Regions from separate parts of the Bradyrhizobium australafricanum genome, predicted to be linked through region 2. Evidence: predicted binding sites of a transcription regulator. Region 2 holds the regulator's gene; each other region holds the start of a gene.
What was found. Region 2 encodes LexA, which represses DNA repair genes until DNA is damaged. Its sites were predicted from a motif close to TGTTCNNNNTGTGTTCNG; they were not measured.

Region 1 (4,017 bases), on a different contig from region 2:
TGGCCAAGCACTTGCGCGGTCGCCAAGGGGCATATGCGATAGCCCTGGGGGTGACGGGGTGGGATCGGATGGATTGCACATCGCCTCAGCGCAAAATTGCTTTGCAATCTTGTCGCGAGCTACTCGAAATGATGGTGCGGCAAGCGGCGCAGCCTCTCAGCATGCGAGGCGATGCATTCAGGCGCGCGGCAACAGCCGGATGCGCTGCGCGCTACTTCTGCTTGGGCAGGAGGCCCTTCAGCTTTTCCATGTCCTTGACGTTCATCTTCATGCCGCCGGGCATGATGATGTCACCGGCCTTCTGGTCGCTCTTGCAGGCGCCGAGCCATTTCGCCTCGATGGTCATCGTGGTGTCACGTGAGCCGGCCGCGCCGCCCTCGGCATGCGAGGTGCTCTTCACCGTGTAGGCGGAATTGAAATCGCCGACGATCTCGGCATGGCTCTGCATCGTCATGCCGGCGACGCTGCAGACGCTGTCGCTCACATAGCCGGTCGCGGTCTTCTGGATATCCTGCTTGGAGCAGACTTCCTTGGCCATCGGCGAGGCCGCCGCGCTCATCTCCTTGTCGGTGGTCTCGTCGGTGCAGTGCTGCATGGTGATTTCCGGCATCGGCCCGCCGGTGCGCACCATCTTCATCTCCCACAGACCGGCCTTGCGGATCGGCAGATCGACGGCACTTGCGGCGCCAGCGGACAGAACAAGGCACACAGCCGAACCAAGCAAGGCAAGCTGTCGGGTCATGCGGTCGGCTCCCGGCTGAACGATCGAAAGATCTGGTGCGCGCTCAGTAGAGCGTGCGCAGCGGCCTCTGGGCTGCGCCATAGGGCACCCAGCGACAGGCGAAAGAGATGTAGCCGCCCGGATAGTTCTGCATCGCAAGGAACTTAACCACCTTGCCGTAGGAGGCGCAGTGATCGACGGCGAGCTGCCGGGCGTCGCTCTGGGTCGCCAGCGTATAGGCGATGATACCGCCGGTATCATTGCCCTTGAACGGCGGCACCGGCTGCATCCAATCCGCCCGCGCCGGCACAACGGCCAGCATCCCGCAAACGGCAACCAGGCAAGCGGCCAATTTCCTTCGCATCGCAGACTCCATTTCGCTTCGAGCCAACATAGAGTGCGCCGGCGACCGTGAAAAGAACGAGCGGGCTCCCCAAAGTGGACTTCTCCGCAGGTGTTGCCGCCCTGCACTTGACCTTGCCGGGGCTTCGCGGCACCGTCCGCGGCATCGGATAATCGGGTGGATTCCCATGCGCAACCTGTTCAACTCCCGCAATAAACTCGGCCGCAAGCTCGGCCTCGGCGCCGCACTCGTGGTCGGTCTGCTGGCTTTCGGGGGTACGGCCCAGGCCGCCAATCCGCTCGAAATGAACTTCTGGCTGTCCGGCCCGCGCTATGATGGCAATGTGGCCCCATGCGAGAAGGCCCTGACGGTCATCAGCACGCAATTCCAGGAAAAGGAAGCCACCTTCTGGAATTCGCCGCTCGTGATCACCGGCTTCAACGGGATTCACGAAACCGCCTTCCGTCCCTGGCAGTCCGACAATATTCCGCGCCGTTATTGCACGGGCGAGGCGATGCTGAGCGACGGCAAGGTGCGCAAGGTGCACTATTCGATCATCGAGGACGGTGGCTTTGCCAGCATCAATCAGGGCGTCGAATGGTGCGTCGCGGGGCTCGACCGCAACTGGACCTATAACCCGTCCTGCAAGGCCGCGCGGCCCTGATCTCCGACCGGATTGCTAAAGCAGGAGCCGCCGCCATTTGGACGGCGGCTTTTTGTTCTTGAAATGTTCTCACGGCCTGCTAGGCTCCGGGCGGTCGAGTGAGGGAGCGTTTGATGCCTCGGTTGGACACGATTTCCCGATTTTTGATTTCGGTTGCCATTATTCTGTGCAGTGCGGTTGGGGCGTCGGCCCAGGATCGCCGCCAGAATGCGCCCGGTGAGTTCGATTTCTATGTGCTGTCGCTGTCGTGGTCGCCCTCGTTCTGCGAGGCGGCGAGCGAGCGCGGCAACAACGGCCGCGGCACGCAGGCGCAGTGCGGCGGACGGCCCTATTCCTTCGTGGTGCACGGCCTCTGGCCGCAATATGAACGGGGCTTTCCGGAATACTGCCAGCGGCCCTCGCCGCGACTCGCCCGCAGCATCATGAGCTCGATGCTCGACCTGATGCCGGCGCCCGGACTGATCTACAACGAGTGGGACAAGCACGGCACCTGCTCCGGTCTCGGCGAACGCGCCTATTTCGAAGCCATCCGCAAGGCCCGCGCCACGGTGAAGATCCCCGAGGAATTCCTGCAATTGTCGGAGCCGAAGACGGTCGCGCCCGACGAGTTGGAGACAGCGTTCATCAAGGTCAATCCGGGCCTCAGCAACTCCGCGATCTCGGTGACCTGCGACAGCAAGCGGCTCAGCGAGGTGCGGATCTGCCTCAGCAAGGATCTGCAATTCCGCTCCTGCGAGGAAATCGATCGCCGCGCCTGCCGCCGCGATCAGGTGCTGATGCCGCCGGTTCGCGGCGGCTGAAACTCTCTGCGTCATGGCCGGCAGACCCGCGCCGCGCGTCGTGGCGCAGAACGCCCCGGCCACCTGCGCCATCGCGAAACAAGCAAGATAAGGCGCAGATGCCCGGGAGCCGGCTACGCCAGGGCTTGGCCGAGCCGGGATGTTAACCCCGCCGAAGCTTTAGCGAAGGTCGGGACAAGCCCGGGCATGACGAGTACAACATGCGCACCCTTTGGGAGCGCAGCACGATCATCACATGAACTACCGTCACGCCTTTCATGCCGGCAGCTTTGCCGACGTCATCAAGCACATCGTGCTGGTGCGCATGCTCACCTATCTGCAGGACAAGCCGGCGCCGTTCCGCGTCATCGACACCCATGCCGGCGCCGGCCTCTATGATTTGACGTCGAGCGAAGCGCAGCGCGGCGGCGAATGGCTCACCGGCATCGCCCGGCTGATGCAGGCGCGGCTCTCCGACCAGGCATTGCCGCTGATCGCGCCCTATCTCGACATCGTCAGAGCATTCAATCCGAAAGGCGAGCTGAAAGCCTATCCTGGTTCGCCGTTGATCGCGCGGGCGCTGCTGCGTCCGCAAGATCGCCTCACCGCTAGCGAGATCGAACCGACGGCGCGCAAACAACTGATCGACGCCTTGCGACGCGACGCGCAAGCGCGCGTCGTCGATCTCGACGGCTGGATGGCGCTGCCCGCATTCGTGCCGCCGAACGAACGGCGCGGCCTGGTGCTGATCGATCCGCCGTTCGAAGCGAAGGACGAGTTCGAGCGGCTGGCCAGCGCTTTCACGGAAGCGTACGCGAAGTGGCCGACCGGCTCGTATCTTTTGTGGTACCCCGTAAAAACCCGGAGAGCCACCGACGAGCTAACGCGCAGTGTGGTCGCTGCAGCAGCAAGCAGCCGGCCCGCCGGCAAATGCCTGCGATTGGAATTCAGTGTGGCACCGCAAGAAGCAGGCGCAGGCCTCGTTTCCACAGGGCTTTTGCTGGTGAATCCGCCGTGGACGCTGGCGAATGAGTTGAAGATCATCCTGCCCGAACTCGAGAAGCCGCTCGGTCAAGGCGGCGCGGGACGCTTCAGACTCGAGACGCCTAAACCATGATCGACACCTCCTACTGAAAAGTTCAATTTTGAGCATAGGCAATTTGCGCGGAACCGTATTATGCTCATCCTGTTACGACTGGCTTTACGTTCCGCTTCCGCGAATGGTTGCGGCGGAGTGACAAGGCCGAAATAAAATCCAGGCGGACCGGTGGCGTGACGCCGGCCTGTTCAGGTGGCCAAGCTTCCGACAAGCGAATGTCGGTCAACCGCTACGCGGCGTGCGCGTAGCGGTGGAGCAATACGGGGGAGGAGTTTCCCGATGGCCATGACTGGGACAGTCAAGTTCTTCAACGGAGAGCGTGGCTACGGCTTCATCAAGCCTGATGATGGCGGCCGCGATGTGTTCGTTCACATCACAGCCGTCGAGCGTGCAGGATTGAAGGACCTGACT
Region 2 (4,017 bases):
CGGGGCTGGCGACGACGCCCTATGCCGCATTCCATTTCCACCGCGTGACGCCCTACGGGCTGCTCGCCAACCTCGCGGCGATGCCGGTGGTCTCGGCGGTCGTGATGCCGGCCGGCCTGCTGGGGCTCGTCGCCATGCCGTTCGGCTTCGACGGCGTGTTCTGGGCGATCATGGGTCTTGGCATCGACTGGATGATCCTGGTGACGCAATGGGTCGCCGCACTCCCGGGCGCGGTCGGCCGCATGGCGGCGTTCGGCATCGGGCCGCTGATCGCAGCGAGCGCCGGCATCATCCTGCTCGGGCTGCTGCGCACGCCGCTGCGCTGGTCAGGCGCGGTGCTGCTGCTGGTGGCCTCGGTCTGGGCGCTCAGGGTGCCGCAGCCGGACGTGCTGATCTCGGGCGACGGCCGCAATGTCGCGGTGCGTGGCGGTGATGGACGGCTGCATCTGATGCACAGCGCCAAGGATGCATTTTTGGTCAAGGAGTGGCTGGCGGCGGACGCCGACGCGCGCACCGCCACCGATGCGTCGCTCGGCGAGGGCGTCTCCTGCGATGCCGGCGGCTGCGTGACCCAGGGACCCGGCGGCGCCTTCGTCGCGCTGGCGACCCGGCCGGAGGCCCTGGTGGACGACTGCGAGCGCGCAGGCCTGATCGTGACGACGCGGCCGGCGCCGCAGGGCTGCGCGGCATCGGTGATCGATGCCGAGCGGCTGCGCCGCCACGGCGCGCTGGTGCTGCGACGGAGCAGGGACGGCTACGCCGTCGATGCGGTCAAGCCCGGCGGGATCGACCGGCCGTGGTCGCCGGCGGTTCCCGGCGACGGCGAGAGCGAGACGACGCTACGCGCCCCCGCGCCGCGGCCTGCGGTGGATGCGACGCCGGCCGAGACCGATCTGCAGGGCGATGATTAGCCGTGGTCCGGCAAGGGCGCGCTCGGCAGCTCGAACAGGCCGAGATGGTATTCGTCGGAGTCGGGGCCGGCGTCGGGCTTCTTGACGAGGGTGAAGGAAGCCTCGGGAAATTGCTCCCAGACTTTCAGGTCGTCGGCCGTTACCGTCAGCCAACCGAACCGGAACATGTAGCGGCCCGGTTCCGTGACGCGTCCAGCCTTTTGCCATGTGACCTTATCGACCACCGCGCACGTCCTCCGTGCCCGATGATGCGCCAAGGTGCCGGCCGACGCAAATCTCCTTCTGCGCCCCGGAAGCGGGAGTCCGGGGTCGCCCGAAATTGCTTAGGTCATCCGCCGCCGAACAGCTCATTCCGCGGCGACGATGCGCTCAACCCAAAAACAGCGTTGCGAATGCGGAGGGCCGCCGCTCCACAACCTTCGGCTTCTGCTCGACCGGCGGATGCAGCGCCGGCAATTGCAGCACGCTAACGCGCTGTCCCTCGACCAGCTGGGTCACCAGCACATGGCTGCCGTCGGGGAATTCGACCGCGTCATGATGCCGATCAGGCACGTCGGGCTCGACTTCGTTGAACACGCCGACGCGATAGTTCAGCGTCTTGGTCCAGATCCAGCGGCTGTCGTAGCGAACGTTCTCGGCGAAAACGAGCTCGGTGCCCGGCAGCATGCAGACCGCGACAGTGGGGTCATTCTCCGAAGCAAAGCCGCGGGTCGACGTGCCGCGGAACGTCGTCGTGATCAGCGTCTCTCCGACAATGGCGGGGCGCGATGCCACGGCGTGCAGACTATAGTCACACATCGGATGGCTCCTCATTTCGAGGTAGCGACCCGTGCCTCTCCTTGAGGCATTAGGGCCTCTACCAGAGTGGACGATAGCGAACGAGCGTCTGCTCGTTTCTGGGCGATTGTACGACTGGTCCGAGATCGCTCCGATCACAAACACGCGACGCTGCGCGAGAGGTATCGGAGCGCATCGGGCAGGCCGTACGCTACACTATCATGCAAGGAACGATCCGACGTGTTGCTCGTTCCCGGCCGCCGCAAGTATTTGCAATTCAGTATTTGCGATAAAGGCCGATCAGCTTGCCCTGGATGCGGACCCGGTTCGGCGGCAGGATGCGCACTTCATAGGCGGTGTTGGCCGGCTCGAGCGCGATCGATGCGCCGCGGCGGCGGAAGCGCTTCAGGGTGGCTTCCTCCTCGTCGATCAGCGCCACCACGATGTCGCCGGTATTGGCGACGTCGTTACGCTGGATCAGCGCCATGTCGCCGTCGAGGATGCCGGCATCGACCATCGAGTCGCCGCGCACCTCGAGCGCGTAGTGCTCGCCGGCGCCGAGCATGTCGGGCGGCACGCTGATGGTGTGGCTGCGGGTCTGCAGCGCCTCGATCGGCGTACCGGCGGCGATCCGGCCCATCACGGGGACCGCGACCGGACGATTGCCGTCGTCCTCGGCAATTGGCGGCGTGCTGGCGCGCCGGCCGAGGGTGCCTTCGATGACACTGGGCGTGAAGCCGCGGCGACCGTTGCCGCCGCCGGCCGAGAGTTCGGGCAGCTTGATGACCTCGATGGCGCGGGCGCGGTTCGGCAGGCGGCGGATGAAGCCGCGCTCCTCCAGCGCAGTGATCAGGCGGTGGATACCGGACTTCGAGCGCAGGTCGAGCGCATCCTTCATCTCGTCGAAGGAGGGCGGTACGCCGGCCTCTTTCAGACGTTCATTGATGAAACGCAGTAGTTCGTACTGTTTGCGCGTGAGCATCTCGAGTATTCCCCCGGTTGATAGCGTCGTTCGATTCCGAGACTCTTCTGGTGGGGCCTGCAGGCCGGGCCTGACCTCATGAGCATGCGCTCGATGCACCTGCTTCCACGCGGCTTCCCGATTGTAGACACCAGTACTAGAAACAAATCATGAACGGACACTATATGTTCGATATGTGTTCCGCAACCACTTAATTTCCGGTGAACGTGTCGGGCAACGCACAATCGGCGGGGCGCGAAAACCCTATTCGGGCAGTGTCAGGATCTCGCATTCGCTGCCTTCGACGGCCGCCGCCGCGAACGGCGGGCGCACGAGAAGTGCCCGTGCCGCAGCGAGATTCCCGAGCAACGACGAGTCCTGCTGCGTCACCGGCGTTGCGATCAACGTGCCGTCCTCGCGCGCTTCGAGCCGTGCACGCAGATAGTCCTCGCGCTGGTCGTTGGCGGCGAGGTCGCGGCCGAGCAGGGCGCTCGTGCGGCGATGATGAATCACTTTCCGGCCGCTCAGCGCCCGAATCAACGGCACCAGGAACAGGAAGGCGCAGACATAGGACGACACCGGATTGCCGGGCAGGCCGATCACCCGCATCGCGCCGAGCCGGCCATGCATCATCGGCTTGCCGGGCCGCATCGCAATCCGCCAGAACGTCATGTCGACGCCCTCGGCTTCCAGCGACCGCTTGACGAGATCGTGGTCGCCGACCGAGGCGCCGCCTGTCGTGATCAGGACATCGGCACCGGCCTCGCGCGCCCGGCGGATGCCCGCCGTGGTCGCCTCCACCGTGTCGGCGGCAACGCCGAGGTCGACGGTCTCGGCGCCCTCGGCGCGCGCCAGCGCTCGCAGCGCGTAGCCGTTGGAATAGACGATCTGGCCGGGGCCGGGCTGCGAGCCCGGCATCACCAGCTCGTCGCCGGTCGCCAGCACCGCGACCTTCGGGCGGCGGCGCACCGCAAGTTCCGGATAGTTCATGGCGGCCGCCAGCGACAGCGCGCGGTCGGACAGGCGGCTGCCGCCGGCGAGCAGCACCTCGCCCGCACGGAAGTCGACCCCAGCCGGGCGGATGTGCCGCCCGACGCTGGCGGCCTCAGTGATCGTGATGTGGTCGCCGTCGACGGCGGTGTCCTCCTGGATGATCACCGCGTCGGCGCCATTGGGGATCACGCCGCCGGTGAAGATCCGCACCGCCTCGCCGGCGCCGACCGTCCGCTCGAACGGCCGGCCGGCGGCGACTTCGCCGATCACCTTGAGCCGGGCCTTTAGATCAGCCGCATCGGCGGCGCGCACCGCATAGCCGTCCATCGCCGACATCGGCTGCGGCGGCTGGGTGCGGAGCGCCGCGAGGTCGTG
Region 3 (4,017 bases), on a different contig from region 2:
ACGCCGCCGATCCACAGGCTGGTCGCGAGCGAATAGCGCCGCGCCACGAAGCCGCCGGCAAAGCCGCCGATAAGGGTCGCAGCAAGGCCGACGCCCTTCACGATCGCCGCGTAATCGACCTTGGAAAAGCCGATGTCGATCACGAACGGCGCGGTCATGGTGCCTGAAAACGCGTCGGTGAACTTGAACAGCACCACAAAGGCGAGCGCCGCGAAGGCGTCCTTGCGGCTGAGGAACTCGGAGAACGCGCCGAGCGCGGCATGTAGCACGCGTTCGGCCGCGTTCTGCGCATGCGTCGCCGCCTCCGCGCCCTTCGATTGCGTCGGCTCGGTCGCCGCAAGCGCGGTGACGATGCCGATCACGACCAGTGCGGCCATCACCACATAGCCCCACATCCAGGCCGACAGGCGCACGAGGCCAGCGGACTCGAAGCCGCTGACGATGAACAGCGCGCCGGCGGTCGAGACCAGCATGCCGACGCGGTAGGCCGCGACATAGGACGCCATGCCGGCGGCCTGCTCGCTTTCGGGCAGGCTTTCGACGCGGAAGGCATCGACCACGATGTCCTGCGTCGACGATGCGGTTGCGACCAGCAGCGCGGCGAAGGCCGCGAACCATGGCGAGCGCGCCGGATCGGCCATCGCCAGTACCAGGATCGCCGCGATCAGCAGCAGCTGCGAGAACAGCAGCCAGCCGCGGCGGCGGCCGAACATCTGCGTGAACAGCGGCACGTGCAGTGCGTCGACCAGCGGCGCCCAGAGGAATTTCAGCGTGTAGGGCGTGCCGATCAGCGCCAGCAGCCCGATGGTGCCGAGATCGACCCCGGCCTCCTTCATCCAGACCTGCAGCGTCGAGCCCGACAGCGCCAGCGGCAGCCCCGAGGAGAAGCCCAGCAGCAGCACGATCAGCACCCGCGGCTGCAGGTACACGGCAAAACCGTCGCGCCATGAGGTGGCGGCGGGGGGATTCTTTTCCGACTGGGTCGCGGTCACTTCGGGCGCGGTCATGCCCCTCTGTTAGCAGATTCGACCGCGGCTGCCTTGGCTCCCTCTCCCCGCTCTATCGCGGGGAGAGGGTTGGGGTGAGGGGCCTTCTCCGCGAATTATGCCGTGCGCAGTATGCGGAAGCTCCCCCTCACCCGAAATTCGCGCGATGCGCGAACTTCGACCTCTCCCCGCAGGCGCGGCGAGGTGACTTCGGGGCTACTCCCCCGCCTGCAGCTTGCGGGGGGCGGGGAACAGGTCGGACGTGCTGGGCTTGACGAAGCGGGGCACTTCGATCGGGGTCTCGGACTTGCTGAAGTCGAGTTCCTCAATGCGGCCGGCGCGTTTCTCGATCTTGTCGGCGGAGATCAGGATCTGCCTGACGTCCTCGTTCACCTGGCCGAAATGGGTCTGCAGCTTGAGCACGCGATCGCGCAGGCGGCCGAGGTCGTCGCCGAGATGCATCACCTCGTTGCGGATCTGGTCGGCGGCGTCGCGGATGCGGGCGTCCTTCAGGATCTGCTGCATCACCTGGATCGCCAGCATCAAGAGCGAGGGCGACACCAGCACGACGCGGGCGCGATAGGCCTTCTGGATCACGTCGTCGAAGCCGTCATGGATCTCGGCATAGACCGATTCCGACGGCACGAACATCAGCGCGGTGTCCTGGGTCTCGCCCGGGATCAGGTACTTCTCCGCGATGTCGCTGACATGCTTCAGCACGTCGGCGCGCAGCCGCTGGCTGGCGAATTTGCGCTCCTCGTCGCTGCGCGCATCGTGCAGCGCGGTCATGGCCTCGAGCGGGAATTTCGCGTCGATGCAGAGCGGGCGCTGGTCGGGCAGGAACACGACGCAGTCCGGCCGCTTGCCCGACGTCAGCGTGTACTGGAACTCGAACGACCCCTTCGGCATGCCGTCCTGGACGATCGCCTCCATCCGCGCCTGGCCGAACGCGCCGCGGGATTGCTTGTTGGCGAGCACGTCGCGCAGCGTCGTCACCTGGGTGGTGAGCTCGTTGAGGTTCTTGTGCGCGTGGTCGATGATGCCGAGCCGCTCATGCAGCACGCGCAGCGAATCCATCGTGTTGCGGGTCGATTGCTCCATCGACTGGCCGACCCGGTGGGTCACCGAATCGAGCCGCTCGTTGACGGCCCGGGCCATCTCGGCCTGGCGGCCGGCCAGCGCCTGCGCCATAGTATCAACCTTGGCATCGACCCGCCCGGAGGATTCGCTCTGGGCCCGCAGCATGTCGGCGAGGCGCTCCTCCAGCTCTTCGGCGCGGATGGCCTGGGCCATTGCGAGTTCCGCGCCGCGCCGGCTGGCGCGTGCGATCACCACCGCAATGGCGAACAGCAGGATCAGCGCCAGCGCCCCAAGGCCGATCAATGCGTCGGAGACACGGACGGGGAGGTCGCCAATCGTGAGGAGAATCTCGTTCATGCCGGCAGTTGTAGCCGATTCGCGGCCAGGCGCGAACGAAGAGGGAACGTTTATGGCAAATGCATTCCTGATTTTCCGGGTTAATGCGGGGTGAAGAAACGTGGTTAAGGTTGTCCTAACGGGTTCCTGAGCGCATTGACCCCATGAAGTCAGCAGCTTAAATCGCCGCCATGGCATTAAGAGAAATTATCATCCTGCCGGACAAGCAGTTGCGGCTGGTGTCGAAACCGATCGAGAAGGTGACGCCGGAGATCCGCAAGCTGGCCGACGACATGCTCGAGACCATGTATGACGCGCCCGGCATTGGGCTGGCGGCGATCCAGGTCGCGCAGCCGCTGCGGCTGATCACCATGGACCTCGCCAAGCGCGACGAGAACGGCGAAACCACGGCGAAGCCGCGCGTCTTCATCAATCCGGAGATCATTGCGCGTTCGGAAGAGCTGTCGGTGTACGAAGAGGGCTGCCTGTCGATCCCCGAATATTACGAGGAGGTCGAGCGGCCGGCGCGGGTACGCGTGCGATTCACCGATCTCGACGGCACGGTGCATGAGGAGGATGCGGAAGGGCTCTACGCCACCTGCATCCAGCACGAAATCGATCATCTCAACGGCGTGCTGTTCGTGGATTATCTGTCGAAACTGAAGCGCGACCGCGTCTTCAAGAAATTCGAGAAGGCCGCCAAGCGCGCGGCGGAGTAACGCCGCTTACTCTCGGAAGAAATCGATCGCATGCCTCTCCGCCTGATCTTCATGGGCACGCCCGATTTCGCGGTGCCGACGCTGCTGGAGCTCGTAGCCCATGGCCATGAGGTCGTGGCGGTCTACACCCGCGCGCCGAAGCCGGGCGGGCGGCGCGGGCTGCAGCTGCAGCCGACGCCGGTCGAGCAGGAGGCGCGCCGCCTCGGCATTCCCGTGCTGACGCCGAAGACCCTCAAGACCCCGGAAGCGCTCGAGGAGTTTCGCGCGCATGACGCGGATGCCGCCGTCGTCGTCGCCTATGGCATGATCCTGCCGCAAGCCATTCTCGACGCGCCGAAGCTCGGCTGCTTCAACCTGCATGCTTCGCTATTGCCGCGCTGGCGCGGCGCCGCGCCGATCAACCGCGCCATCATGGCTGGCGATGCCGCGAGCGGCGTGATGGTGATGAAGATGGATGTCGGCCTCGACACCGGGGACGTCGCGATGGCCGAGCGGCTGGCGATCACGGACAGCATGACGGCATCCGATCTGCACGACGCGCTGGCGCCGCTCGGTGCCGACCTGATGGTGCGCGCGATGGCGGCGCTCGGGCGCGGCGGCTTGCAGCTGACGAAGCAGAGCGAGGACGGCGTCACCTATGCCGCCAAGATCGAGAAGGCCGAGGCGCGGATCGACTGGAAGCAGCCGGCGCATGCGGTGCTGCGGCACATTCACGGGCTCTCGCCGTTTCCCGGCGCCTGGTGCGAGCTCACCGGCGAAGGCGAGCCGGTGCGGCTGAAAATCCTGCGCTGCGAGCAGGCGAAAGGCTCGGGCGCACCGGGCGCTGTGCTCGACGACAATTTCGCGATCGCCTGCGGCGACGGCGCGATCCGGATCCTCGAACTGCAGCGCGCCGG
Region 4 (4,017 bases), on a different contig from region 2:
GGCAACGCCTTATCGACCGGGAACGACGTGCGGCCGCTGGAGGCCAGATGCTGCACATTCGACAGCGCCGCCATGTCGGCATTGCTCTGCTTCTCGGCCCACAGCAGCGAGGCCAGCGAGCGCGCCGCGGGCTTCAAGAGCTGCGGGAAATAGATGTGGTAGGCGCCGAACCGCACCCCGTATTTGCGCAGGGCCGCGCGCGAGGGCTGGTCGAGATCCTTCATCTCGGCCGCGATCTTCGCGCGCTCGAGCACGCCGAGCGCCTCGACCAGCTGGAACGCGATGCCGCGGGCAATGCCCTGCAGATCCTCGGCCTTGGACAGTTCGAACAGCGGCCCGAGCAGCTTTTCGATATGCGTCTTGAGCCAGAGATCGAGCCGGGTCTGCACCGCTTCGCGTGGGGCGCCGGTCAGCCGCTCGTCGGAGATGATGCGCAGCCGCGGATGCAGCGCGTCCTCGGCGGCCACCAGCTTGGCCACCGCATCGCCGGTCCAGCGGATGGTGCCGTCGGAGGTCAGCACGAACTGCTCGTCGGGGGCGGCGCCCAGTTTCTCGGCACGCGCATCGATCTCGCGCGCCAGCACCTGCTGGGCGGCGGCTTGCAGCGCCTTGGCGTCGCTGCCGGCCTCGGCCGCATCAGGTGCGAAGGTGAAACCATCGAGCCGGCCGATCACGTGGCCTTCCACGATCACTTCACCGGTCTTGCCAATTTCCGTATTCAAAACTGAGTTCTCCCGCAGGCGGCGCATCAATACACTGGTCCGCCTGTCAACGAAACGCTCCGTGAGCCGTTCATGCAGCGCATCGGACAATTTATTTTCGAGCTCGCGCGTGATCCCCTGCCAGTGGTCCGGGTCGTAGAGCCAGTCCGGCCGGTTGGCAACAAAGGTCCAGGTCCTGATCTGCGCGATCCGGCCCGATAGCGTGTCGATATCGCCGTCGGTCCGGTTGGCCTGGTCGACCTGGGCGGCAAACCATGCGTCAGGGATACGGCCCTTTTGCATCAGGAAGCCATACAGCGTGGTCACGAGTTCGGCATGGGCGGCCGGCGACAGCTTTCGGTAGTCTGGAACCTGGCAGGCCTCCCACAGCCGCTCCACCGCGGCCGCCCCATGCGCGAGATCGCGCACCTCGGCGTCGCGCGCGACATGCTCGAGCACGCGCAGATCCTCGGCCACCGGGGCCCGCGTCAGTGCCTCATGATTGGGCGACAGCGCCAGCGACACCTGCAACGCGCCGAGCGAGGCGAAGTCCAATTTCGCGTTGCGCCATTGCAGCACCTTGACGGCATCGAAGGTGTGGTTCTGCAGCGCGTTGACGAGCTCCGGCTCGAACGGCGCGCAGCGCCCGGTGGTGCCGAATGTGCCGTTGCGCGTCGCGCGCCCGGCGCGGCCCGCGATCTGCGCGAATTCGGCCGGGGTCAGGCGGCGGAACTGATAGCCGTCATATTTGCGGTCGGAAGCGAAGGCGACATGATCGACGTCGAGATTGAGCCCCATGCCGACCGCGTCGGTGGCGACGAGGTAATCGACGTCGCCGTTCTGGAACATCGCGACCTGCGCATTGCGCGTGCGTGGCGAGAGCGAGCCCAGCACCACGGCCGCGCCGCCATGCTGTCGGCGGATCAATTCGGCGATCGCGTAGACCTCGTCCGCCGAGAACGCGACGATTGCCGTTCTGCGCGGCTGCCGCGTGATCTTGCGGTCGCCGGCGAATTCGAGCTGCGACAGCCTCGGCCGCGTGATGATCGAGGCACCCGGCAACAGCCGCTCGATCATCGGCCGCATCGTCGCCGCGCCGAGCAGCAGCGTCTCGTCGCGGCCGCGGCGGTTGAGGATGCGATCGGTGAACACATGCCCGCGCTCGAGATCGGCCGCGATCTGGATCTCGTCGACCGCGAGAAAGGACACATCGAGATCGCGCGGCATCGCCTCGACGGTCGAGACCCAGAAGCGCGGCGCCTTCGGCTTGATCTTCTCTTCGCCCGTGACCAGCGCGACGTTGTCGACGCCGGCACGGTCCGCGATCTTGTTGTAGACCTCGCGCGCGAGCAGCCGCAGCGGCAGCCCGATCAGGCCGGACGAATGCGCCAGCATGCGCTCGATGGCGAGATGCGTCTTGCCGGTGTTGGTCGGCCCGAGCACCGCGGTGACGCCTGCACCGGGCACGCGGTCATTTCCGAACGAAGTTGAGAAAGCCATATTTTGCAGGTGTTTCTTTTGATCGATGCGCCGCTGTTAGCCGTCATTGCGAGCCAACGGGTCGCGCGCCCGATGACAGGCTCCGCTGAAGCAATCCATTCGGACCGCTTGCCGCGATAGTGGATTGCTTCGTCGCTTCGCTCCTCGCAATGACGCTGAAATCCGGAAACTGATCGATCATCGACACCATCTGCGGCGAAATCTGTCTCACAATGCGACGCTTTCTGCGCCCGGCTTAAGCTCTGGAACGACTCTAGAACGAATCGCGGCCGAATCGCTGACTCGATTGGGGGGCCTGATACGTTCACCGCAACATCTCGGGTAGGCTGACGGCGGCGGCACTAGATCAAGTTTGAGAGGGCTCCACAAGCACAGGATATGCGGACTGAATTCCTTAAGTTCCAGGGGTGACCGAGTCGAATCAGAAGCGGACAAGAGTCAACCGGATTCCGGTGACGTTCGTTGCATTCCGCGCGCCGCGTAGCGCCTCCGAAGTACCCTCTCCCCTTGTGGGAGAGGGTGACGCCGCAGGCGCCGGGTGAGGGGTCTGTCTCAGCGGATAGAGACCCCTCATCCCTCCTTCTCCCACAAGGGGAGAAGGGAAGAACTCTTACCCTCGCCTCAGGGTGACGGTCTGGCTACCGCGTAGCCCGCATGAGCGAAGCGATATGCGGGACGACTGTCCCCGGATGGCGCTTCGCTTATCCGGGCTACGACAGGGTGTTACTGCGTCTTCGCCACGCGCGGCGGCGCGGCGGTGGTGACGAACGAGGTCGCTTCCAGCATGGCCTGGCCGAGCGGGGTCGGGATCGTCATGCGGAACGGCACCAGGAGTCGGGTGCCGGCGATCGGCACGAAGGCGATCTCGATGTTGCGCTGGGCGGCGAGATATTTGATCACGGGGCGATCCGGGATGTAGCCCGAGATCGGCACGAAATAGAGCGCACAGACCAGCGCCGGGCCGTGATAGCCGCGCTCGGCCTTGACGATCTCGACCCGCTTGAAATCGAGCTTGAGGTCGTAGCGCATGCGGCCGTCGAAGATGCCGGCACCGCTGCGGCAGATATCCGGGCTCATCAATTCGGCATTGCCGGGCGCGCGCAGGAACGAGCCGGTCATCGGATCGAACACGTTCTTCTTCTGCGCATCGGTCACCGGCAGCCGGTCGGGATCGACCGGCGGCTCCGGCTCGATCGCGGATTCCTTGATGCCGCCATTGGCGAGCACCATCCGGATCGTCTCCGACTTCTTCGAGGTGGTGGTGGTCGCGGTGTAGGAGGAGGCGGCCAGCGCGCCGTTGACGACGCGGCCCTGCGAGGCGCCGGTGCCGGAGCCGCCGGAAAACGCCTTCAGCAGCCCAGCAGTGCCGCCCTGGGCCGAGGCGGAGAAGCTGTCGTCGCCAATTTCGATGGTCCAGCTGCCCTTGCCGACCGGGATACCGGCCAGAGTCGCCTCGTACTGGGCGTCGAGCCGACCCTGCGCGCTGGCGCGCTCGGCGCAAAACAGCAGCAATGCGCCCGCGCACAGGCCGAGCAGCCGGCCGAGCGGGGGCAAAATGGCAATGGCGGTGGTCACTTAACCTACCTGACGGTCCTGCTATCGGCGCTCTATCCGTTGTCCATTTCGGCGTTCAATTCGGCCGGACAACAAGGCGCATCTTGTATGGAACCTAGACTTGCAGCCGAATACGCCCTTTATATGGTTGCCATATCCGCCGTTAAGTGGCTGGAAGACCTTATGAACCGGCATTTCCGGTGCCCCGCATGCGGCGATATAATCTTGACGCTCGGGTATTCTCCCCCTATACACCCGCGGT

Region 1: the regulator LexA is predicted to act here: its motif matches at 1,782-1,799, upstream of J6525_RS17735 (ribonuclease T2 family protein).
Region 3: the regulator LexA is predicted to act here: its motif matches at 2,455-2,472, upstream of J6525_RS45085 (DNA recombination protein RmuC).
Region 4: the regulator LexA is predicted to act here: its motif matches at 2,445-2,462, upstream of J6525_RS26675 (helicase-related protein).

What each region holds. Positions count from the first base shown of each region.
Region 1 is NZ_JAGKJL010000018.1:23,709-27,725, forward strand. It holds gene J6525_RS17720 (DUF3617 domain-containing protein) at 212-742, opposite strand; gene J6525_RS17725 (hypothetical protein) at 786-1,085, opposite strand; gene J6525_RS17730 (hypothetical protein) at 1,252-1,728, shown strand; gene J6525_RS17735 (ribonuclease T2 family protein) at 1,842-2,528, shown strand; gene J6525_RS17740 (23S rRNA (adenine(2030)-N(6))-methyltransferase RlmJ) at 2,764-3,624, shown strand; gene J6525_RS17745 (cold-shock protein) at 3,886-4,017, shown strand, end outside.
Region 2 is NZ_JAGKJL010000042.1:47,888-51,904, forward strand. It holds gene J6525_RS30715 (ComEC/Rec2 family competence protein) at 1-911, shown strand, start outside; gene J6525_RS30720 (hypothetical protein) at 908-1,135, opposite strand; gene J6525_RS30725 (hypothetical protein) at 1,281-1,709, opposite strand; gene lexA (transcriptional repressor LexA) at 1,966-2,670, opposite strand; gene J6525_RS30735 (molybdopterin molybdotransferase MoeA) at 2,914-4,017, opposite strand, start outside.
Region 3 is NZ_JAGKJL010000127.1:752-4,768, forward strand. It holds gene J6525_RS45080 (AmpG family muropeptide MFS transporter) at 1-1,007, opposite strand, end outside; gene J6525_RS45085 (DNA recombination protein RmuC) at 1,203-2,423, opposite strand; gene def (peptide deformylase) at 2,594-3,121, shown strand; gene fmt (methionyl-tRNA formyltransferase) at 3,152-4,017, shown strand, end outside.
Region 4 is NZ_JAGKJL010000033.1:55,765-59,781, forward strand. It holds gene J6525_RS26675 (helicase-related protein) at 1-2,201, opposite strand, end outside; gene J6525_RS26680 (DUF3108 domain-containing protein) at 2,925-3,755, opposite strand.